Regions from separate parts of the Rhodococcoides sp. S146-33 genome, predicted to be linked through region 3. Evidence: riboswitches for the same ligand, from Rfam matches in the RefSeq annotation. Region 3 holds a riboswitch; each other region holds the start of a gene.
What was found. Region 3 has a riboswitch for S-adenosylmethionine ahead of AC5WEY_RS08525 (ABC transporter substrate-binding protein). Riboswitches for the same ligand answer to the same signal wherever they lie in the genome.
Positions count from the first base shown of each region.

Region 1: another riboswitch for S-adenosylmethionine. It lies ahead of AC5WEY_RS21355 (mandelate racemase/muconate lactonizing protein); the one in region 3 lies ahead of AC5WEY_RS08525 (ABC transporter substrate-binding protein).
Region 2: another riboswitch for S-adenosylmethionine. It lies ahead of AC5WEY_RS07780 (aminotransferase class V-fold PLP-dependent enzyme); the one in region 3 lies ahead of AC5WEY_RS08525 (ABC transporter substrate-binding protein).

Region 1 covers NZ_JCAJWY010000006.1:70,511-77,924, reverse strand. The annotation lists gene AC5WEY_RS21385 (HpcH/HpaI aldolase/citrate lyase family protein) at 1-820, shown strand, start outside; gene AC5WEY_RS21380 (hypothetical protein) at 1,048-1,701, opposite strand; gene AC5WEY_RS21375 (DUF6941 family protein) at 1,804-2,181, opposite strand; gene AC5WEY_RS21370 (ArsR/SmtB family transcription factor) at 2,508-2,837, shown strand; gene AC5WEY_RS21365 (cation efflux transmembrane domain-containing protein) at 2,837-3,529, shown strand; gene AC5WEY_RS21360 (carbonic anhydrase) at 3,479-4,285, opposite strand; SAM riboswitch class IV at 4,332-4,451, shown strand; gene AC5WEY_RS21355 (mandelate racemase/muconate lactonizing protein) at 4,480-4,908, shown strand; gene AC5WEY_RS21350 (SseB family protein) at 4,981-5,415, shown strand; gene AC5WEY_RS21345 (hypothetical protein) at 5,298-5,588, shown strand; gene AC5WEY_RS21340 (hypothetical protein) at 5,585-6,313, shown strand; gene AC5WEY_RS21335 (hypothetical protein) at 6,300-7,079, shown strand; partial or broken gene AC5WEY_RS21330 (TerD family protein) at 7,275-7,386, shown strand; gene AC5WEY_RS21325 (alcohol dehydrogenase catalytic domain-containing protein) at 7,404-7,414, opposite strand, start outside.
Region 2 covers NZ_JCAJWY010000001.1:1,614,580-1,621,993, reverse strand. The annotation lists gene AC5WEY_RS07805 (hypothetical protein) at 1-143, shown strand, start outside; gene alc (allantoicase) at 148-1,122, shown strand; gene AC5WEY_RS07795 (YbaK/EbsC family protein) at 1,176-1,649, shown strand; gene AC5WEY_RS07790 (hypothetical protein) at 1,668-2,171, opposite strand; gene AC5WEY_RS07785 (hypothetical protein) at 2,189-2,317, opposite strand; gene AC5WEY_RS07780 (aminotransferase class V-fold PLP-dependent enzyme) at 2,327-3,658, opposite strand; SAM riboswitch class IV at 3,712-3,827, opposite strand; gene AC5WEY_RS07775 (Pls/PosA family non-ribosomal peptide synthetase) at 4,023-7,414, shown strand, end outside.
Region 3 covers NZ_JCAJWY010000001.1:1,758,249-1,765,662, forward strand. The annotation lists gene AC5WEY_RS08510 (hypothetical protein) at 1-63, opposite strand, end outside; gene AC5WEY_RS08515 (HNH endonuclease signature motif containing protein) at 184-2,094, opposite strand; gene AC5WEY_RS08520 (hypothetical protein) at 2,564-2,965, shown strand; SAM riboswitch class I at 3,070-3,163, shown strand; gene AC5WEY_RS08525 (ABC transporter substrate-binding protein) at 3,384-4,997, shown strand; gene AC5WEY_RS08530 (ABC transporter permease) at 4,994-5,974, shown strand; gene AC5WEY_RS08535 (ABC transporter permease) at 5,967-6,860, shown strand; gene AC5WEY_RS08540 (dipeptide ABC transporter ATP-binding protein) at 6,857-7,414, shown strand, end outside.

The sequences.
Region 1 (7,414 bases), on a different contig from region 3:
GCGCTTCGACAAAGCATTGGCGTCGGGCACGGACGCGGTGGTGTTGGATCTCGAGGACGCCGTCACCGCGGCGAACAAGGATCACGCCCGTGCGACGGTTGCTGCGTGGGTTGCCGCCTGCGATCCGGGTGACGTGCAGATTTGGGTGCGGGTGAACCCGGGGTCGTTGCAAGAGGCAGATATTCGCGCCGTGCTGCACCCGAACCTGACGGGTGTCTGGCTGCCGAAGGTGTCGTCGGCTCGCGAGGTGGAGCAGGCCGACGCTCTACTGAGTGGCAGTGACGCGGTCGTCTCGCCTCTCATCGAGACTGCCGCGGGAGTGTTCGCGGCTCTCGAGATTGCCCGTGCCCCGCGGGTCAAGTTTCTTCAGATCGGGGAGGTGGACCTGGCCGCAGATCTCGGCGTCGACGGCTCCGCGGAGTCGATGTCGTTCGTGCGTGCTCAGGTGGTCGCGGCCAGCGTGGCGGCCGGAATCGATCCGCCGCCGGCCGCTGTGTCACGAAACTTCCGCGATGCCGATGCGTTCGAGACCGACACCCGAACGCTTGCTTGTCTCGGCTTTGTCGGTCGTGCGTGTATTCATCCGGCTCAACTCGAGCCTGTGCGAACGGTGTTCGTGCCGTCAGAGTTGGAGGTACGAGAAGCCGAGGAACTGTTGGCCGACTTGGAACGTGCGGAGTCCGGTGTGGCGGTGGACAGCAAGGGATTTCTGATCGACGAGGCCGTTGCCCGAACCGCTCGACGAGTGGTGGAGCGAGGAGCCGCGCGGGAGACGATCAACAATTTATGTCAGCCGAAGGCGATGCGAATCCTGACGTAGTGGCAACGACAGTCTTAATGTACTTCGATGCACTTAAGTGTAGTTAAGCCTAGCGTTGTTTACGCGGGAATCGGTATGCTACGGAGTCCGCATTCCGGTCGCCCTGTGTCAGCCGCATGCGATACGCAGCGCGACGCTCGCTGTGGCCCCACGGGTACTGAGGGTGTGTTCGCCATTCGCGTCGAGGGTGGTGGGATAGTTGTGCGCGTGACGGAATCTTCGAGTTCCTACGCTGTCGTGCGCAAGGCCCGTGCCCGCGCGAGCGCAAAGGTTGCCACGAGAACGCACAGCACCGCCACGATCACGGCGACGAAGGTGGATGCTGACGTCGAGAAGCCGAGAACCCAAGCAGTCCCTATTCCGACGAGGGTGGCGAGGACACCTCCAATCGGGAGAAAGGCAGCCACAATTTTGGTGGTTCGGGTCGACTGGCGATCGTGAATTAGTTTGAGCAGCAACTGAACCGAGATGGTTCCAAGAATATAAGCCAAGATTCCGGTGCCTGCGTAGATCGGCAGTAGGTATTCGGTCGACACGCTCGAACTCGGGCCTGAAAAGCTCGTTCCGACCAGAATCAGCACGGGCGTCATACCCAGCGTCACGCCGATCAGACCGGCAACGGCGACCAGCCCTACTCGGCGAGAGGGATCGACGGCGAATCGAAAGCCGCACAGGTACAGCACCAGGCCTGCGAGCAAGCCGACCACTGCGCCGACTACAGCGGCGACAACGGGCCGTACCCACGGCCCCAACGCGGTATCCGGACCGTAGAACGAGCCGCCGGAGACGTACGCCGAGTACCCCGAATTTCCGGTCACCGACTGACCCAGCACTGCAATCACCGCGCCGAGCACACCAAAACCGATTGCCTGTTTGATCACGCGTCAATGATGACGGATGTCCGGTCTGCGTAGAGAAATTCGGCCGGGGTGTTGCCTGCTCGTCAAACTCCGAGGCATCAGCGTGGTTGCGAGCACGAGACGTCAGCCGAAGGCGATGCGAAGCCCGACGCTCGCTGTGGCTCCACCGGCGCTGAGGATGAAGTTGTGCCGTCCTTCGTCGCGGAACACCATCTGCATCGGCAGGAACCAGAACCGATTTTCGCCGGTGAAGCCGGCACCCGGAATCTGGAGGCCTCGCTGATTGACGATGTGTTCGCCCTTCGCGTCGAGCACCTCGAGTGTGGTGGGAAAGTCCTTACCGATGTCGTCTGGTCCTGTTTGCAACAGTGCGACCAGTCGGCATTCGAGCATGCGGGTGTCGCGTGGAACTGTGCAGGTATCCCAGACTCCGCCGAGGATGTCGAGCATGTCGTTGGAGGCTCGCGCGTATTCGGCGAAGAACAACCCGGTGATGATCATAGGCTTCCTCTTTCGATCACGAATTCCCCTGAGGTCAAACGTCCCTGGCCAGCCGCGTCGATCGAGGCAGTCACCATCGCAACTGTAGGCGGCGCGGCTGTCGCCCGTCGTCTTGTCTTCATCCTCGCGCCTGCGGGGGGTGGGGTCGGCTGCTCCGGTATGACTGCTGCCGCCCCGGCACGGAACGCATATCCACTCGAGTGTTCCCGACGGCTACTTCCGCCGGGGCGAGGCTGCGATCGTGATGGCCGCACTACCGCTCCCGCTACCAAGAACCCTGGAGGTTCACGATTTTCTGAATACAGAAAATGATGTACCGTTTTGACATGGATCTCTTGACCAACGTGTCGGTGCTGTCACGGTTCGGCCACGCGCTGTCCGACGAAACCCGCACCAGAGTGCTGCTGGCGCTGAAAGACACACCGAGGTACCCGGCCGAACTCGCCGACGCGCTGGGTGTGACGCGACAGAAGTTGTCCAATCACCTCGCCTGCCTACGTGGCTGCGGCTTGGTCGTTGCCGTACCGGACGGACGCCGGACCCGGTACGAGTTAGCGGACAACAAAATCGGTCTGGCGCTGGAGGACTTGCTGAAAGTTGTTCTTGCGGTCGACCCGACCTGCTGCCCGGCCTCGACCACCGAGGGCTGCTGCTGATGCCCGCCGGGCTGGGCATGTCATCGCCGCCGAACTCGCCCTCGAACGAGCGGCGCGCCATTCTGTCCACGCGCATTCGCTGGTTCGTCGCGGCGACGATCCTCTACAACGTGATCGAAGCCGCCATCGCCATTGCCGAGGGTGCTCGTGTCTCGTCGACCGCACTGGTCGGGTTCGGCCTCGATTCGATCATCGAGGTGTCCTCGGCAGCGGCTGTGGCATGGCAGTTCTCGGCCAAGGATCCCGAGGCGAGAGAGAAGACCGCACTACGAGTCATCGCATTCTCGTTCTTCGGGCTGGCTGCGTACGTCACACTCGATGCCGTTCGCGCACTGTTCGGATTCGCAGCCGCCGAGCATTCGACAGTCGGAATCGTCCTTGCAGCAGTCAGTTTGGTGATCATGCCGACGCTCTCATGGGCTCAACGTCGGACCGGACGTGAGCTGGGTTCCGTCACCGCCGTCGCAGACTCGAAACAGACTTTGCTGTGCACCTACCTCTCCGCCGTTCTCCTGATCGGATTACTCCTCAACAGTCTCTTCGGTTGGTCGTGGGCCGACCCTGTAGCTGCCCTCGTCATTGCAGGTCTCGCCACAAAGGAGGGAATGAACGCGTGGAAAGGCGATACCTGCTGCGCGCCTCTACCCACCCGCACCGAATCGGACGAACACCGCTGCGGCTGCTGCGAGTGACGCCTGCCGGGTTGGCGCGGACGCTGACCAGTCAACTTCCTTCGGCGTCGAGTGGACCTTTCGGCTGCCTTGCTCCTGCAGTGGACGAGCGTTCTGTTCGATCACGGAGCGGAATTCGTCGAGTTGCTCCGCCGAGGCCTGCACCGGCGTGGTCATGACAATCCACTGCACGCCCTCTGTGCATGGGGGAGTAGTGAGGGACCCGGAGTAGCGCACGTTCGTCCGATCGGTAGGTACCAGGGCGCTGGGATCGAAATCAGTGAGCTCCGCGATCTCGCCGACGGGAGGCAGTTTCTCGACGTAGTTTCTCAATGCTGCGTTGGCTACCCCCTTGTCGATCAGGACGCTGACGACGGTGATGCTTCCGTCCTCTGCGGTGTGCACCAGATGTAGCTCAGCGTCGTGGCGGACGCCGTCGAGTTCGTGCTCGGCCGGTTCGTGGAGGTGGAACTGTGTCAGCGCGAAGTGCTTGTCCCCGAGGATCACCTCCGATCCTGGTGTCTCATCCGTCTGCACCGTATGTGTGGTGTTTTTAAGGGCGATAACGCCTGTGCTGTAGGCGCATTGGAGCGCAGGAAGATCGGCGGCTGTGGCGTCGTGAAGGTCGATCGGTGATTGAGCCGACGTGTCGGCGCAGGCACCCCAGTCGGGGCTGAGCGTCGGCCACGCATCGGGGCCGAGTTCGCCGTCGTACGCACCGCCCCGTGCATCGACGACTACTGAGCCTGAACTCGATCTGAGCTCGGGGCGATCCAATTGATCGGCCGATCCATGTCGTACCCCTCGGCTATTGTCGAGGAAGGTTCAAGAGCAATAGCCGTAGGTACCTGGCCGGCTGTTCGGCAACCCCGTCTCCATCGACAGGGGTGCCCCAGGGGAAGAACCGGCGTATCCCGCAACCGCGGGACCGCAAGTCGATGGAGGGTTGCACCTCCAGGATGAGGTGAACAATGTCCGGAAGAGACGAACTCGCAGCAGCGCAGGCCAAGTGGGAACCCATTCCGCCCGAGCGCCGTCGTGCCTGGTGCCAGACACTGCTGAGCTATCCACCGATATGGTTCGGGGCATTTCCGATGCTCGAAACCCGGAGGCTGGTGCTCGAGGGTGGATATGCGAACAGTGAGACCTGGATCGACCTGGCGAAACGTGCTGAAGCAGTGGGTTTTACACCGCGTACGTGGTTGATATTTCGGCAGAGTCTCGAGCCGGCTTATTTGAAAGATCGGTTCCCGTCTCATCCCGAGAACATGCCCAAGCGGCGTGGGAACGGCGGCGTCGAGACAGTGGTGGTCGATCCCGAGGACTTCTCCGAGTGGCCATGGCTGTTCGAGGCGGGATATCGCGCGGGCGAGGCGACCTGGCAGGCGTTGTCTCGCTGAAGCCGTCCACCAGGCCTCCGAAAGGGCCGGCCTGTCAGTGGAACCGGCGCGATCCCTACTGCGTCTGATCCTGTGGGGCGGCGATCTGGCCGCGTTGGGGGAGGGACAGAAATAACAGTTCCAACTGATTTTCCACCAGTGGTCTACGTGCCGTGCGTCGAATCGGTGACCACGCCGGACGAAGCGACAGTCAAACTGCGGACCACGCGCGATGGGCGATCCGCGTTGCTCGTCTTCTCGGCACTGGACCGGCTGCACACCTGTGTAGGTCCGGATGAACCATGGCTGGTGATGCCCACGGAGCGGCTCGCAACGGTTCGCGAAGGCGCGCCATTCGATCTTGTACTTCTCGACGTCGTCGATCCGCGGAGTGAATGGTCGTCGACGTCATGGCCCTGTTCGTGGACCCAGTTGCCGTGCAGTCCGAAGCGGCACGGATGTCCGAGGCGGCCGCCTACGTGGACACGCTGGCAACGTCGATCCCCGGCGATGTCGATGGGGGCGTAGGAACTGCAGCGATTCTCGGGATCATGTCGATTTCCGTCGAGTCTGCCGGCGATTTGAGCCTGGCGCTCGCGGGTTTCGGCGACGTCGTCTCGGAGAGTGTCGATCGCTACTCGGAACAAGACCTGGCCGCGGCCGACCAGGTCAATGTTGCCCTGTGGGAAGAGCAGCGATGACCGTCGATACCCACGTGAACGGCGATTCCGGTTCGGTCCGCTTGGCAGCCGGATGGCTACGCGACCAACTTGCGTCGAACATCGACGTCACCGGCGAAACGATGTATTCCATTCGGAACACCGTCGATTCGGCCTGGGACGGGCCGGCATCTCGACTCGCGTGCGAGAAATTGACTGACGGCGCGCAGCGAACTGTGGATATGGCGGCCGCGGCCCGCACCTATGCCTCCGCGATTGATGCCTTTGCCACCGAACTCCAGAACGCACACGTTCGGATGGCAGATGTTCGGACCGATGCGGCCGCGGCGGGCCTGACACTCAGCGGTCACCTCATTCTCGACCCCGGTGCGGAGTCCGACGCGCATCGCCTTGCGTACGAAGCGGCATCACACGGTGCCGATGCGGCGCGACAGATCGAGACCCTGGCCGGCGAAACACTGAAGAACGTATGGCTGGAGGTTACCGAGAGCTGGTTCATTATCGCTTCCGACCTACTCGGCGGAGCGGCCGAAGGCCTGGCCTCGAAGCACGTCTCCCTGCTGACGAAGCGCGCAGACGTTCTCGCCGAGGAAGCGGCGAAGTATCTACGGCTGGCCCAGTCTGCCCCGCTTACAGAAGGTTTGGGTAGCGCCGGCGACGCGATCGGTGACGGGGCTGCGGCAGTTGCCGACACGGGGTCGGCAATCGGAGAGTTGGCGACGGGGGCGTGGGATGCGATTTTCTGACGTGCGGCCCAGCGAACTGCGACGCTGGGTGGCGTCGCCGGGGTCGATGATCGCTCGCAGCGCGATCTTCGGGGTCGCGGCCCTGATTGCTCTGTACTTGTGCGTGGTGAGTGTCGTGGAGGGGATGGTCGCTTCCGCGCTGCCGACCTTCGGATTCGCTGTGTTCTGCTTCAGCACAGCCGCTTTCGCGTGGACCAACGTGCCGTCTGTCAAGACAGGCTCCGACGTCCGCCAGTGGGTACAGGGATCGACTGTGCGTTACAACCCGGTGGGCTTGAGGTTGCTCGTCGTGATAGTCAGCTCACTGTCGACCTGCATGATCGCGATGGGTTTCACCTCGGGTGGGGTGGGATGGGTCCTCGCGGCAATGGGATTGTCCATGGCCTCGTTCTTGATTCCAATCCTGTTGCGCAGTATTCGCAACGGCTTCCTCGAGCTCTCGGACGACGGTATTCGGCACCGCGGCTGGGCATTCGACATCCAGGTCCCGTGGGTGGACATCCGAGACAGCGCTGCGGTTGTGGAGTCGTACCCTTTGGTTCTGGTGAGGGTCGACGAGTTGGCGAAGATGAACCGGCGCTTCACAACATTGTTCTGGAGAATCGAAGTTTTGCCGAAAGGTCAGTACATCGAACTCGACTGCAGACGCTTCGATGTCCACCCGGCGGCGATGGAACAGTGGATTCGGTTCTACATCGACAACCCGGCGGCACGAGGCGAACTCGGAACCGATGCGGCCGCAGAACGCCTGGTGAGTTACCCGTAAATCTCGGGAGACTTTGTCAGTGCGGGCAATCGTGCTGCCGCCCAATGGCAGGCCATGTCAACCCGTTGCGTGGTCGTGGCGACGACAGACTCGTACACCGAACTAGCCCCGGTCTCGGTATCGCTCGATGGGCTCGAGTCGATGGTCGCCACAGCGGTGCTCGATGCGGCCACAACGGAACAATCGATGCTGTTGGCAGAGATCTACCGCCGGGGGGAGCGGTTGGCGCTTCCGACCCATCGGCCAGGGCTACGACGACGGGTTGGCTGAGCTGGCCGTCAGATACGGCGTCGAAGTCGACGAATAGTCCAAAGCGGGTTTCTGTCAGCCTTCGC
Region 2 (7,414 bases), 140 kb from region 3:
ACTTCTCCGGCACGGGGCTGGGGCAGCCGGCACTCGGACTGGCGCTCTACATCCTGGTCGGGGTGGCACTCCTGGGTGCCGCGGCACTGCGGCGTCGGCGTGCACACAACCCGGTGAGCTCACGCGAGACCAGTAAAGTGTGATCCCATGACTGCCACCTTCCCCCTGCCACTGCCCGATCTCGCCGTCCGCACTCTCGGAGGCGCAGTCGTGTGGGCGAACGACGAGACGTTCGCGGAGAAGGAGAATCTCGTCAGTCCGGGCAAAGCCGACTATTCGACGGCGACGTTCGGGCACAAGGGACAGATCTACGACGGTTGGGAGACGCGGCGGCGACGCGAGGCCGGATACGACGAGGCCATCGTGCGTCTCGGGGCACCCGGCGTCGTCTCGGCGATCGTCGTCGACACCTCGTGGTTCACCGGCAACTATCCACCGGAGATTTCGATCGAGGCCGCCGAGGTCGAGGGGTTTCTCTCGCCGGACGAGCTACGCACGCAGACCGAGTGGACCACCATCGTCGCGCGTAGTCCGGTCAACGGTGACAGCGAGAACCGATTTCAGGTCACCTCCGACGCCCGCTGGACGCATGTGAAGCTGTCGATCTATCCCGATGGCGGAGTGGCTCGCCTGCGGGTCCTCGGACGCGGCAAGCCCGACCCCAAATTCCTCGCGGCCGGCCCGGTCGACCTGGCCGCACTCGAGAACGGTGCCCACGTCTCGGCGTGTTCCAACATGTTCTACAGCTCCCCCAACAATCTGCTGTTCCCCGGTCCTCCGCGGTCGATGGGCGAGGGCTGGGAGACCTCGCGTCGACGCAACGACGCGAACGACTGGGTCCAGGTGCAGTTGGCGGGTGCCGGACTCATTCGGCTCGCAGAGCTCGACACCACGTGCTTCCTCGGCAACGCGCCGGGTGCCGCGTCGTTGCGCGGCCGGCTCGGGGACGGCGAGTGGATCGAGCTGTTGCCACGAACGACGTTGCAGCCCGACACCCGGCATCGCTTCGTACTCGACCACGACACTCCGGTTTCGGAGGTTCGACTCGACATCTTTCCCGACGGCGGCATGGCGCGATTGAGACTGTTCGGTGATCTCGCGGGAGTGGAGCCTGCGGAATGACCCAGTTAAGCAAGCTCTCTGCGTAAACGGCGTCGGGGCAATAGCATTGGCTCATGTCCCGGCTACTTCATCCGAATGCAGCCCATGTTGCCGACACTCTGATTTCTCGTGGTCATCACGGGGTGGTGGTGAACAGTCCGGAGGGCACCCACACCGCCGCCGATGCTGCTGCGGCACTCGGCGTCGAGGTGGGTGCGATCGTGAAGTCGATGGTGTTTCTACTCGACGACGAGCCGGTGTTGCTGCTCGTGTCCGGAGCCCACAACGTGCACCTCGAGCACACGGGTGAGCGCCTCGGTGGCAGGCTGGCGCGGGCCGATCTCGACACGGCAAAACACGCGACCGGGCAGCCGATCGGTGGTATCGCCCCGGTCGGTCACCCCACGAACCTGGATACGTTCGTGGATCAGGATCTGGCCGGGTTCGCCGAGGTGTGGGCCGCGGCCGGCCACATCAACACGATTTTTCGGTCCACGTACACCGAGTTGTTGCGGATCACCGCAGGCTTGGCGATCGACGTGACCTGACCCCGCCGACGTCGAACCTCAGGATGCGAGCGTGGGTGCGATGCTCGATGCGCCGAGGACCTCGTCGACCGTGTCGACGTCGAAGCGAGTACCGCGAGCGCCGAGCAGCGGCAGAACCCCGGAGCTCAGGAATGTCGACTGCCGATTCACGTCGTCGTGGACCTGCAGCGTCACCCCGTCGGCGACGTCGGCTGCGGTGACGTCGGAGATCAGACTGGCCAACCCCGACGGCGTGCCGACGTAGCGGATGGACGACGGGCTGATCGGCGCGTCCAGCCCGCCGAACTCACGGCGAGCCGTCCGCGCATCGGCCGCGATGTGTACCTCGAGGTCGAGGAACACCGCCGTGCTGTCGGCCGACTCGCCGCGCTCGACGGCTTCGGCGCGTAGCCGCGCGCGTTGCTGCTGCGCTTCCCGCAGGTCGGAGGCTTGGATCCGGACAATGTTCGCATCCGGACCCACGGTCAGTTCGGACCAGATCTCATCGAATTCGACGGCGATGCGAGTGTGGTTGTGCGACATGAGTGGTGGTCCTGATTCTAGAAGTCGGAGAACGCATTCGGTCGGAGCGGAGCCGAAATCGAACACGAGCCGGACGCAGTGCGGCACAGATCCACATATCTGTTGCACCAGTGGCGGTTGCCCAGCCACGCGACACTCACGGTCATGACGCCATGCTAACCGTCCGAGGGGGTGCACGGGGATCCAACCCCGGCGGCACCATCAGCAAGGTCGGGGAACGGTCGCGGGTCGGGTACGGGGTTCCACCAGCCGGCGTCCTCCGCGTAGTCCCAGTTCGGTCCCGACTCGACCAGGGCGGCAAGCGCGTCGACGAGTCGGTCGACATCGGCCGAGGAACTGCCGAGACCGATGCTGGCTCGAACCGCGCCGTCCGCATGGCCCAGCCGGCGGAGCAGCGGGTGCGCGCAGAACTTTCCGTCCCGCACTCCGATGCCGTGCTCGGCGGAGAGGTACGCAGCCACCTCACCCGGGTCGCGTCCGGCCACCGTGAAGGTGACGATGCCGACGGTATCGGGCGCGTCGGCCCACACCTGCAGCAGTTCGACGCCGTCCAGATCAGCCAGGCCGCACCGCAGTCGGGACGACAATTCGTGCTCGTGTGCCTGCAGCTCGGCGTCGTCGAATCCTGCAATGGCCTCACAGGCTGCGGCCAGTGCGGCCACTCCGAGCACGTTGGGGGTGCCGGCCTCGTGGCGCTGAGGCGCTGGGGCCCACTCCGTGTGATCGATGCTCACGCTCCGAACCGCACCGCCACCGGCCAGGTGCGGCTCACCGGCGTCGAGCCAATCACGTGTGCCCACAAGCACTCCCGCCCCGAACGGGGCGTAGAGCTTGTGCCCGGAGAAGGCGAGGTAGTCCACGCCGAGTGCCGCGATGTCTATGCGGCGATGCGGAACGAGCTGAGCACCGTCCACTGCAATCCTGGCACCGTGGCGATGCGCCAGTGCGGCGAGTTCCGCAATGGGGAGGACCTCACCAGTGACGTTAGATGCCCCCGTGATCGCCAGCAGCGCAGCGGGTTTCGCGGCCAGTTCGGCGTCGAGACGCGCGATGGTCTCGGCCAGTGACGATGCGGCCACCACCACTCGGCGATCACGCCACGGAAGCAGGTTCGCATGATGCTCGATATCGAGCACCACGGTGTCGCCCGGCACACACGCAGCCAGCAGGTTGAGCGAGTCGGTGGTGTTCCGCGTGAACACCGCCACCGAATCATTCTGCGCACCAACAAAATCGGCGACAGTTACCCGAGCCTTCTCGTATGCGGCCGTCGAGACCCGCGAGGCGTAGCCGGCACCTCGATGCACGCTCGAGTAGAACGGCAGCAGTTCCGCGATCCGATCGGTCACTGCCGCCAGGGCCGGTGCGCTGGCCGCGTAGTCGAAGTTGGCGTAGGTGCACGTGCCACCCTGAACCAGGGGTACCTGCAGATCCGTGCCCGAAACAGGGGCAAAAGGAGCACAGGGGCGGGAAAGTACAGACGTCATGACAGATCAAGCCCTCACGTTCGAGGGACCCGCAACCGAAGAGTTCGTGAACGAGTCCGCGCTTGCCGCGCCGGTTTTCCGGCGTCAGCCTGGTCGTCACCCGGAGCACCCCACCGCGAAGGAGGGTTGCCGACCAGCAAGCCGGGGCTTGATGCTGGTACTCGTGACCGTGGGCAGAACCATTGCAAACCCGCTGCAGTTTTGTCAAGCCGGGACTCACACGTCTGCAGCAGTAGGATTTCCGCGGTAGGAGCGTGCGCTCGTTCACCTGCTGGCAAACAGAACGTGAGATAACCAACGGCGCTGCTGCTCGCCAGCACTACAGAGTCACTTGCCAACGAACGAGAAGGACGCCCGGTTGTCTGTGCATCAAGAGAACGATCTGCCGGGTTCGAGCGCGGACATCGCGCCTGCCCCGGCGGCGTTTCTTCGCTCGTCGCTCGCTCCTCCCGCCCGGACGCTCATCGACGTTCTCCGCGAGACCGCCCATCGCTTTCCCGACGCCCCGGCAATCGACGACGGCGCGGTGTCGGTCAGCTACTCGGAGCTGTTGGACGACATCGCCGAGGGCGCTCAATGGCTCGCCAATGCGGGCGTTCGGCGCGGCGATCGCGTCGGCATCCGTATGCCGTCGGGTTCTTTTTCGCTCTACGTGGCCATTCTGTCCATCCTTGCCGCCGGTGCCGCGTACGTTCCGGTCGACGCGGACGACCCCGAAGAGCGTGCCGAGCTCGTCTTCGGCGAGGCCAAGGTCACGGCCATCGTCACCGCAGGCGGTATCGCGGCCGGTACCGCCCCGAAACAAGACGTACCCCAGGACGCCGCCCGACCGCCTACCCCCGAGGACGATGCCTGGGTCATCTTCACCTCGGGTTCGACGGGTACGCCCAAGGGCGTTGCGGTCAGTCATCGCAACGCGGCGGCGTTCGTCGATGCCGAGGCGCGCATGTTTCTACAGAAGGATCCGTTGGGCCCAGGTGATCGCGTACTCGCCGGCCTGTCGGTGGCGTTCGACGCCTCGTGCGAAGAGATGTGGTTGGCGTGGCGGCACGGTGCGTGCCTGGTGCCCGCGCCGCGGTCGCTGGTGCGGTCCGGCTTCGATCTCGGTCCGTGGCTCGTCTCCCGCGACATCAGTGTCGTCTCGACGGTGCCGACCCTCGCGTCGCTGTGGCCCGCGGTCGCACTCGAGGCAGTGCGGCTGCTCATCTTCGGCGGCGAAGCCTGCCCCCCGGAGCTGGCCGAGCGACTCGCCGTCGAGGGCCGCGAGGTCTGGAACACCTACGGCCCCACCGAAGCAACGGTCGTCGCGTGCGCGGCCATCATGGACGGGAAGGGTCCCGTCCGCATCGGATTGCCGTTGGACGGGTGGGACCTGGCGGTGGTCGACGCGTCGGGCGCTCCCGTGCAGGTGGGTGACATCGGTGAACTCGTCATCGGTGGCGTCGGTCTGGCGCGGTATCTCGATCCGGCCAAGGACGCCGAGAAGTACGCGCCGATGCCCTCCCTCGGTTGGGAGCGGGCTTATCGCAGCGGCGATCTGGTCAAACTCGAACTCGAAGGCCTGCTCTTCCAGGGCCGCGCCGACGATCAGGTCAAGCTCGGTGGTCGACGCATCGAACTCGGCGAGATAGACAATGCGCTGCAAGCACTTCCGGGCGTCAGCGGTGCCGCCGCGGCCGTGCGCAAGACCGGTGCGGGTAACTCGGTTCTCGTCGGCTACCTCGCCAGTACCGACCCCGATTTCGATCTCGAAGCCGCCCGAACGCTGTTGGCCGAGCAGCTGCCGTCGGCGCTGGTTCCACGGCTCGCGTTGGTCGAGGAGATGCCCACGCGCACCTCGGGCAAGGTCGACCGCAATGCGCTGCCGTGGCCATTGCCCGGCTCGGCGGGCGCGTCGGCTCTCGGCGGCACGGCGGGGTGGGTGGCGCAGCTGTGGACCAACATCCTCGGCGCTCAAGTCAACGACGAGAACGCCGACTTCTTCGCCAACGGCGGCGGATCCTTGTCGGCCGCGCAGCTGGTGACAGCGTTGCGCGAGCGGTTCCCCGAGGTCACCGTCGCGCAGTTGTACGACCATCCCCGATTGGGTTCGCTCGCACAGTATCTCGACGACCTGAAGCCGGTGGTCGAGGCAATTCCACGTGAGGTCGCCCCCACATCGCGCACCGCCCAGTGGGCACAGATTCTGGCGACGGTTCCGTTGACCACCTTGACCGGGTTGCAGTGGGTCACCTGGTTGGGGTTGCTGTTCAACGTCATGTCGTGGTTCGGCGACGTGTCGTGGGCTCCGACGCTGTCGTGGTGGTGGATTCTGCTGGCATTCCTCTTCTTCATCACGCCGGTCGGGCGAATGGCGATCTCGGTGATCGGATCTCGCATCCTGTTGGCCGGATTGAAACCCGGCGCGTACAAACGCGGCGGCAGCATGCACATAAGACTTTGGGCGGCAACACGATTGACCGATGCCAGCGGTGCCTCCAATCTTTCGGGTGCGCCGTGGATGGTCTACTACGCGCGGGCTCTCGGTTCGAAGATCGGCAAAGGCGTCGACCTGCACACGCTGCCGCCGGTCACCGGCATGCTCGAGCTGGGCGACGGCTGTTCCATCGAGCCCGAGGTGGATCTGTCCGGACATTGGATCGACGGTGATCTCGTCTACATCGGCGGCATCGAGATCGGTGCCGGTGCCACCGTCGGTGCCCGCTCGACACTCCTGCCTGGAACGAAGGTCGGCAAGAACGCGGTCGTCACCGCCGGCTCAGCCGTCGTCGGACGGGTGAAAGCCGGCCAGATGTGGTCCGGTTCGCCGGCGCAGAAGGTCGGCAAGGCCGATCATCCGTGGCCCGCCGAAACACCCCCGCGCGCAACCCATTGGGTACTCGCGTACGGCGTCGCATCCCTCTTCCTGTCCGGCATGGCACTGTTCTCCATCGGCGTCAGCCTCGTGCTGATGGGGTGGTGGATCCACACCGCCGACTCCGTGTTCGACGCCTTCCAACGTGGCTTGGTGATGTTGCCCGTCGCGACGCTGGTGTCGCTGGCGGTGTTCGCACTGATCACCGTCGTTGCGGTGCGCTTGCTCAGCATCGGACTCGTCGGCGGATACCACCCCGTGCGCAGCCGCATCGGCTGGCAGGTCTGGGCCACCGAACGGTTGATGGACTCGGCGCGCACGTTCCTCTTTCCGCTCTACGCATCGCTGCTGACGCCGCACTGGCTCCGACTCCTCGGCGCGAAGATCGGCAAGGACGTCGAAGCGTCGACCGTACTGATGATCCCCAAGTTCACCACCGTCGCCGACGGCGCTTTCCTCGCCGACGACACGATGGTCGCCAGCTACGAACTCGGCGGCGGCTGGATGCACCTGGGCGACGCCAAAGTGGGCAAGCGAGCGTTCCTCGGAAACTCCGGCATGACCGGGCCCGGGCGAACCGTGCCGAAGAACGGCTTGGTCGCGGTGCTGTCCGCGACGCCGGACAAGGCGAAGTCGGGCTCGTCGTGGCTCGGTAGCCCACCGGTGCGACTGCGTCGAGCGGCCGGTAGCGCGGACTCGTCGCGCACGTTCGATCCGCCTCGGAAGTTGAAGATCGCCCGTGCCCTCGTCGAGACGTGCCGGTTGATTCCCGTCGTCGTGACGTTCGGGATCGGGCTCGGAGTGCTGTTCGGTCTCACCGCCATCGCCGAGTCCGTCGGGTACTGGTTGGCTGCGCTGCTCAGTGGCATCGTTCTACTCGTCGCCGGTTTCGTGGCCGCGGC
Region 3 (7,414 bases):
TTCCTGGTCGGTGAGGTGGAAGCCGGCGCTCAATGCGTTCGCGATCACCTTCGAAGGACGCATCACCCCGAACGGTAACTAACCGACACCGAGGTCGGATCCACCGTTAATCGGACACTCCCGATTGCTTTGGCGTAGGCGTGTGCAGCAGGCAGGGCTGTGCCGTGGTGTTGGTGTGGGTCGTCATGCGGGTTGTCGTGGTTCCTCGTCGCCGGTGTCGCCGGTGTCGCCGTGGTGGTCTGGTGGGTAGAGGACTTCTTCGGGGTGGTGTGCGTGATTGATGAGCCCACGCCTGCGTGGGTCCATTCCGGTGGGTGGGTGCCAGAGGGTGCGGCCCGGGTAGCGATGTGCTGCTCCGGTTTTGGTGGTCGCCCATTTTCTTGGTCCGGTGCCGACGAGGGCGTGGTGCATGTCGCAGCCGAAGGTGAGGGCGTCGATGTCGGTGGGCCCGCCGTCGGTCCAGTCGTCGACGTGATGGGCTTGGCACCAGGTCGCGGGGCGGGTGCAGGAGGGGAAGCTGCAGCCGCGGTCGCGGGCGATGAGGACGATGCGTTGGTCGGCGGAGGCGATGCGTTTGGATCGGCCGAGGTAGAGGGCTCTGCCGTGGTCGTCGAAGATGGTGAGGTAGTGGCGGGCGTGGGAGGCCATGCGGATGGCGTCGCGGATGGAGACGCGGGATCCGGTGCCGGTCATGGCGTATCCGCAGCCCGATTCGAGGTCTTTGAGGCTCATGGTGACGATGGCGGTGACGGGTAGGCCGCGGTGGGTGCCGAGGGTTCCGGAGGCGAGGGTGTGCCGGAGTGCCAGTTTCAGGGCGTCGTGGCGGCGTTCGTTCTGGGTGCGTCGATCCCGCGCAGCGGCAGCGGCGCGTGCCGCAGTGTCGGTGTCGGTGTCGGTGTCGGTATCGGTATCGGATCCGTTGGGGTCGTCGTCGGTCTCGGCTGCGTCGGTTGTGTCGCCTGGTTCGGCACTGCCGTTGGCTGCAGCTGTGTCGTCGTGTGCTGTGCCGTCGGGTGCTGTGCCGCAACCACAGTCGGCACCGTCGCATTCACCGCAGTCGGCGCCATCGTCGCAGTCCGTCTCATCCCACGGGCCTCCATCGGTGGACTCGGCGTCACTGGAGTCTGCTTCGTGGGTGGTCGGCTCGGCCTTCGGCGCTGTGGCACTGCCGCTCTGGTCGCCCTCGTCGTCGCTGCCGCTCCCGCCGCGCTCGTCGTCGCTACTGGTCTCGCCGTCTTCGTCGTCGCTGCTGGTCTCGCAGTCTTCGTCGTCGTGGACGACCGATGTCGGGTCGGCAGGATTGTTCACCCCCGGTTTCGCGGCTTTGGAGAACAGGGCCTCGAGGTAGGCCCGCAGTTCGGAGTCGACGCAGAACTTCCCGTCCGACATCCCGTCGGCACCCTGCTCACCGAGATAGAAGAACGCATCCCGACGCTTCTTCGGCTTGGGCTTGCCGTTCTCGTCCTCGTCCTCGTCTTCGTCGTAGTCGCCGTCGGGGCTGAGGATCGAATCCAGGTGAGCCACCAACGGCGCGAAGTCGTCGGGCCGTCGGGTGCAGGCGTAGCCCACCAATTGCTGTTCGGCGAGATCGCGGGTCTGCGGATCGACACTGGCCGGCAAGTGCTTGAAGAATTCGCGGATCATCTGCACATGTTTGGCATCGAGCAATCCCGCCCGCAGCGCTGCCGCGGTGTGCGGCAACAACGGAGGTAGGACTTCACCGGACAGTGCGGTGCGATCCCCCAATTCGGCGGCCAGACGCACTCGCGCTCCGGCGGCGCGTGGGGTGATGCGCAGCATCCATGCCACCGAGCACGGTACCGAGCCGGGATACACATCGAGGCCGCGCTGATCGATCAGCTCGTTGAGCCAGGTGTACGAGTACGCGGTCACGGATCGGGTGAGTGTTTCCATGCGTTGGATCACCGCACGCCGGTCGGCGTTCGTCCACGACACCGACCCCTGCCCGGCCAACTCCGCCACCGCGGACTCGACCCGGTCGATCAGCGCCGACAGTGCGGGATCGGACACGACAGGGGGAGGCGGCACCGTCTCGATGCCGTCCACCCCTGATCCGCCGTCCCCCGAAAGCATGAACAGAATCTATCGCGACCCACCGACAGACTTTCGAACACGCGTTCCAACTCGCGCTCGGCTGCCGGGATGCCGAGTCGAAGTGCTGCAGTATGTGGCGGATTACACATCGACCACAAGTGTGACGTTGTCGATTTTCAGTAACGACGAGTCGCGTAGATGCTGGTGAGGGCGTTCAATATCCCCCAAGGCGGTCGTAACGACCACAGCATCGTTGCTTGCATCGGTGACGAAAGCCACTGCTTGGCAGTACCTCCGAACTCGAGTGCCGAGCCGGTGTCCAATGTTGTGTTACGACCCAGTGGGGATGATCGACATGAACGACGCATTCCGTTTCGCCGCTTCGTGCAGTTCATCGAAAGAACTGATCAGTCGACTTCAGTTCGGTACGACTGACCTGTGGCCGGAGGATGTCGCCCCTTCGACCCGCTGGCGCTACATGGCCGACCTCATAGATTCCGATCGGGGCATGCTCGTCGAACTCGACGGTGCACTGTCGGGGCCGGTTGTGGACGCGCTCGTCGCGACGGCGGAATTGTGCAGGCAATCGGCCATCGAACCTGTGCCCGCAGCCGATTGGGAGTATCTCCGTCGGGCGTTGGGATGGCTGGAGCGCAGTAGTGCCGGTGTCGATTGCGCTCTCATCGCCGTGGGCGAAGAATTGGCACTCATGGGTCTCGACGGGGCGGAGCAGGATTTTTCGGTTGCGACCTGGCTGTGTATGGACGTGCTGGATCGGTTTTGCGCCGCTGGTGAAACGGTCGACTTTTGGGTGCAACGCATGATCGACGTGCGATCCGATATGGTTGAGCGACAGCTTGATTCGGATTCGGTCGTCAGTGAAAAAGCGGAATTGACAGTTGCCGTCTGATTGGGAGGGCTCGTCCGTTCACTCTGTTCGAGACTTTCGTCGGTAAGTCCATTTTCTACCCCGGTTGGCAACTGCGCCTACCCTCTCGTAGTATCGAATACGAAGGACCATCCAGAGCGACCGAGAGACCTGGCTCTATGACGTCGCAGCAACCCCCCGCTCGTCGGGTGAGGGTGCTACCGCCGGGACCGATGGAGGAATACACGTGAACACCCGAGTCGCCTCAGGCTTTGTCGACGGATGTCGTCGGCTTCATGTCGATCTGTGCCGTCTGAACGGGTCGACCTGTCTCAGCTGACATTTCGGCTCAGCTCGTACTTCACGTTTCACTTCATCATCTGCGCGCACTCCTTCCTGGGCACACCCAGCTCGGACGCTGGACCGTGCGCGCGATCGACCAGATACCGGAGACACCCACGTGTCCACTCGCCCTGTACTTCTGGTGGCCGGAGTAGTTGCCGCCACCGCCACATTGCTCGCCGGGTGCGCAGGTAGCGCCACCACCTCGGCCGCCGACGCCGGACCACCGCAGTCCGGAGGGACGCTGCGTTACGGCCTGTCCGGGGCTCCCACCTGCTCCGATCCGGCGCAGGCGGGTACGAATCAAACGATCTACGTGACTCGCCAGGTGGTCGATTCGCTCACCGACCAGAACTCTGACACCGGCGAGATCGAGCCGTGGTTGGCCGAAAGTTGGGAAGTGACTCCCGACGCGAAATCCTTCACCTTCCAGCTGAAAGATGGCGTGACGTTCAGTGACGGCACTCCGCTCGACGCCACCGCCGTCAAGGACAATTTCGACGCCATCACCGGCACCCTCGGTGCCGCCAAGGCGCCGCTGGCCGCCAGTTACCTCACCGGGTACCAAGGTGCCACGGTCGTCGATCCGCTCACGGTTCGCATCGACTTCTCGGCACCCAATGCGCAGTTTCTGCAGGCGAGTTCGACGCCTCAGCTCGGGATTCAGTCCACCGCGACGTCGGCCCAGTCGGCGGAGTCTCGGTGCTTGGGCACCAATATCGGATCGGGACCGTTCACCTATGCGGACTATCAGCAGGACCGTTCCGTCGCTTTGGCCAAGCGAAGCGGATACAACTGGGGCTCTGCGGTATTCGCTCACCAGGGCGAGGCGTACCTGGACCGTATCGAGTTCACGATCGTGCCCGAGTCGGGTGTGCGTACCGGTAGTCTTTCCTCCGATCAGCTCGACGCCGTCAGCGACGCACTACCGCAGGACGCGCCGCAGATCGAGGCGACCGGTGGCCGAATCCTGACGGCATCCAACCCGGGCGTTCCGTTCGGCATTCAGCCCAACGTCACTCGCGGTGCGCTACAGGACCCCGCCGTCCGGACGGCCTTGGTGCCGGCGATCAACCGTCAGGAACTCGTCGATACGGTCCTCGGCCCCGACTTCCGAACAGCGACAAGCACGTTGGCCAGCGCCACGCCGGGTTACGTCGAGCTCGCCGATGTCACCTACGACCCCGATAAGGCGAAGTCGCTGCTCGACGCCGCGGGCTGGGTTCCCGGTGGAGACGGCATCCGTGAAAAGGACGGGCAGAAGCTGAGTTTCAAGGTCATGTACTCGGCGGTGTTCGCCGGCAACCAGGCGATTCTGGAACTGACCCAACAGCAACTGCGTGCAGTGGGTGTCGACCTGCAGCTCGAGCTGGTCTCCAATTCGGAGGCGACGGCGCGGCAAGGCACAAAGGACTACGACGCGACGTACTACAACAGCACTCGCGCCGACGGCGACATTCTGCGTACCTCGTTTGCGGTGGACGGACGAAACCTGAACGCCCGCGGTCCGATCCCGGATCTGGATGCAACGTTGACCGATCAGCTCTCGACCACCGACGTGGCGGCGCGCAACGAGATAATCGCCACCGCGCAGCAGCAGGTGCTCGACAACGGCTTGTGGATTCCCACGATCGAACTCTCCCAGGCCGTCGGCGCGGCGTCGACAGTGCAGGATCTGAAATTCGAGGCCTCGGCCCGCCTTCAGTTCTTCGACACTTGGCTGAACGCATGATCCGCTACATCGGACAGCGAGTACTGCAAGCAGTGGCAGTGCTGTGGGCTGCGTTCACCATTTCGTTCATCGTGCTGTTCCTGCTGCCGTCGGACCCGGTCAGTCTTGCCGTGGACTCGGCGGGCTCTGGTACCCCAGCCGACGCTGCGGCCATCGCTGAACTGCAGGCTCGTTACGGTCTCGATCAGCCGGTGCTGGTGCAGTATTGGCATTCACTGGTCGGGGCTGTGCAGGGCGACTTCGGATTGTCCATCGCCACCGGCCAGCCAGTGACGACGGCCATCCTGGACGCGGTGCCCAGCACGCTCGGCTTGGCGGGGACGGCCCTGGTGCTGGCCGTCGTGTGCGGAGCCGCGGTGGCCTACGCCGCCACGTATACCGAGATCCCATGGCTGAAGAACCTGCTGCTTGCGCTCCCACCGCTCGGGGTGGCAGTGCCGACGTTTTGGGTAGGACTACTGCTGCTGCAACTGTTCTCGTTCCGACTGCGCTGGTTCCCGGCGTTCGGTGACGACGGCGTAGCGTCGTTGGTGCTGCCTGCGGTGACACTGGCGTTGCCGACCGGTGCTGTCATCGCGCAGGTCCTGGCTACCAGCATGACCACCACGTGGAAGCAGCCGTTCGTGGATGTGGCTCGCGCCAAGGGGGTCTCACGCCTTCGGGTGCAGTCGCGACACGTTCTGCGTCTGTCCTCGATCCCCGCCTTCACGATTGCCGGGGTCTTGGTGGGCACCCTGCTGGCCGGATCGGTAGTGGTCGAGACGGTGTTCTCGCGCGCCGGAGTCGGACGGCTGACCCAGACATCGGTGCTGGCCCAGGATATTCCGGTGGTGCAGGGCATCGTGGTTCTGACCTCGCTGGTCTTCGTCCTGGTCAATCTCGCAGTCGACCTGCTCTATCCGCTGATCGATCCACGCATCGTGCGTGAGTACCGGCCCGCGCAGGCCAGTGCAGAACCGGAGAAAGCTCATGTCTGACATCCTGATTCGCGAGACCGCCGTCCATTCGGCAGTTCCCCCGGTAGTCGAAGAAGCACCGGCACCCGCGCGGCGCAGGGGTCCGCGAGACGTGCTGAAGCACATCTGGCTCGGTGCCTCCGTGGTCGTGCTGTTGCTGGCTCTCGGGTTCGCGCTGTTCCCGTCCGTCTTCGCCAGCGGCGATCCGCTGGTGGGTACACCTGCGGACAAGCTCCAGGCACCCAGCGCGTCGCACTGGTTCGGCACCGACAACATCGGCCGTGACGTCTTCACCCGAGTGGTCCATGGTTCCGGACTGTCTCTGACGGCAACGCTGTTGGCAGTCGGTATCGCCCTGGTGGTCGGCTCGATCATCGGTCTGGTCTCGGGGGCCGTCGGCGGAATAGTCGATGCGGTGCTGATGCGCATTGTCGATGTTTTGCTGTCGATTCCAACGTTGTTGCTGTCGTTGGCGCTGGTGACCGCTCTGGGCTTCGGCACCGTGAACGTCGCTATCGCCGTCGGCGTCACGCTGATTGCCAATTTCGCCAGAGTGATGCGCTCGGAGGTGCTGCGGGTGCGCAGATCACTGTATGTCGAAGCGGCCTACGCCTCGGGTGTGCGGTGGTTCGATGTGTTCCGCAGGCACATCCTCAGAAATTCGTACGGACCGGTGATCGCACTCGCTGCAGTCGAATTCGGTATGGCAGTTCTTGCGGTGTCGGCGTTGAGCTTCCTCGGTTTCGGCGCTGCTCCGCCCACACCGGAGTGGGGATCGCTGATTTCCGAGGGCCGCAACTTCCTGGCCACCGCCTGGTGGATGACCACACTGCCGGGATTGGTGATCGTGGCCGTCGTCGTGTCCGCGCACCGCCTAGGGCACGCACTCGAGAGGCGATCACAATGAGCCCCATTCTCGAAGTAGAGAATCTGCACGTCAATTACGGTGAGACGACCGCCGTCTCCGGCATCGGGTTCACCGTCGACCGCGGTGAAGTGGTGGCCGTGGTCGGTGAATCGGGCTCCGGAAAGTCGACGACTGCCCACGCCCTCATCGGTCTGCTCTCGGGGTCCGGCCGCATCGTGGGCGGATCGGTGACGTTCGACGGGCAGCGGCTCGACACAGCCTCGGACAAGACGTTGAACCGGTTGCGCGGCCGTCATATCGGGCTCGTCCCGCAGGATCCGACCACCTCCCTGAACCCGGTGGTTCGCGTCGGCGACCAGGTTGCGGAGGTGCTGCGGGTGCACGGCCTCGCAGATCGTCGCTCCGCGGAGGTCGAGGCCATTCGTATCCTCACCGAAGCAGGTCTGGACAACCCCGAAGTGCGGGCGCGGCAATATCCGCAGGACCTGTCCGGTGGGCAGCGTCAGCGCGTGTTGATTGGAATCGCTCTCGCGTGCCGCCCGGAACTGGTGATCGCCGACGAGCCGACCAGCGCCCTCGACGTCACCGTGCAG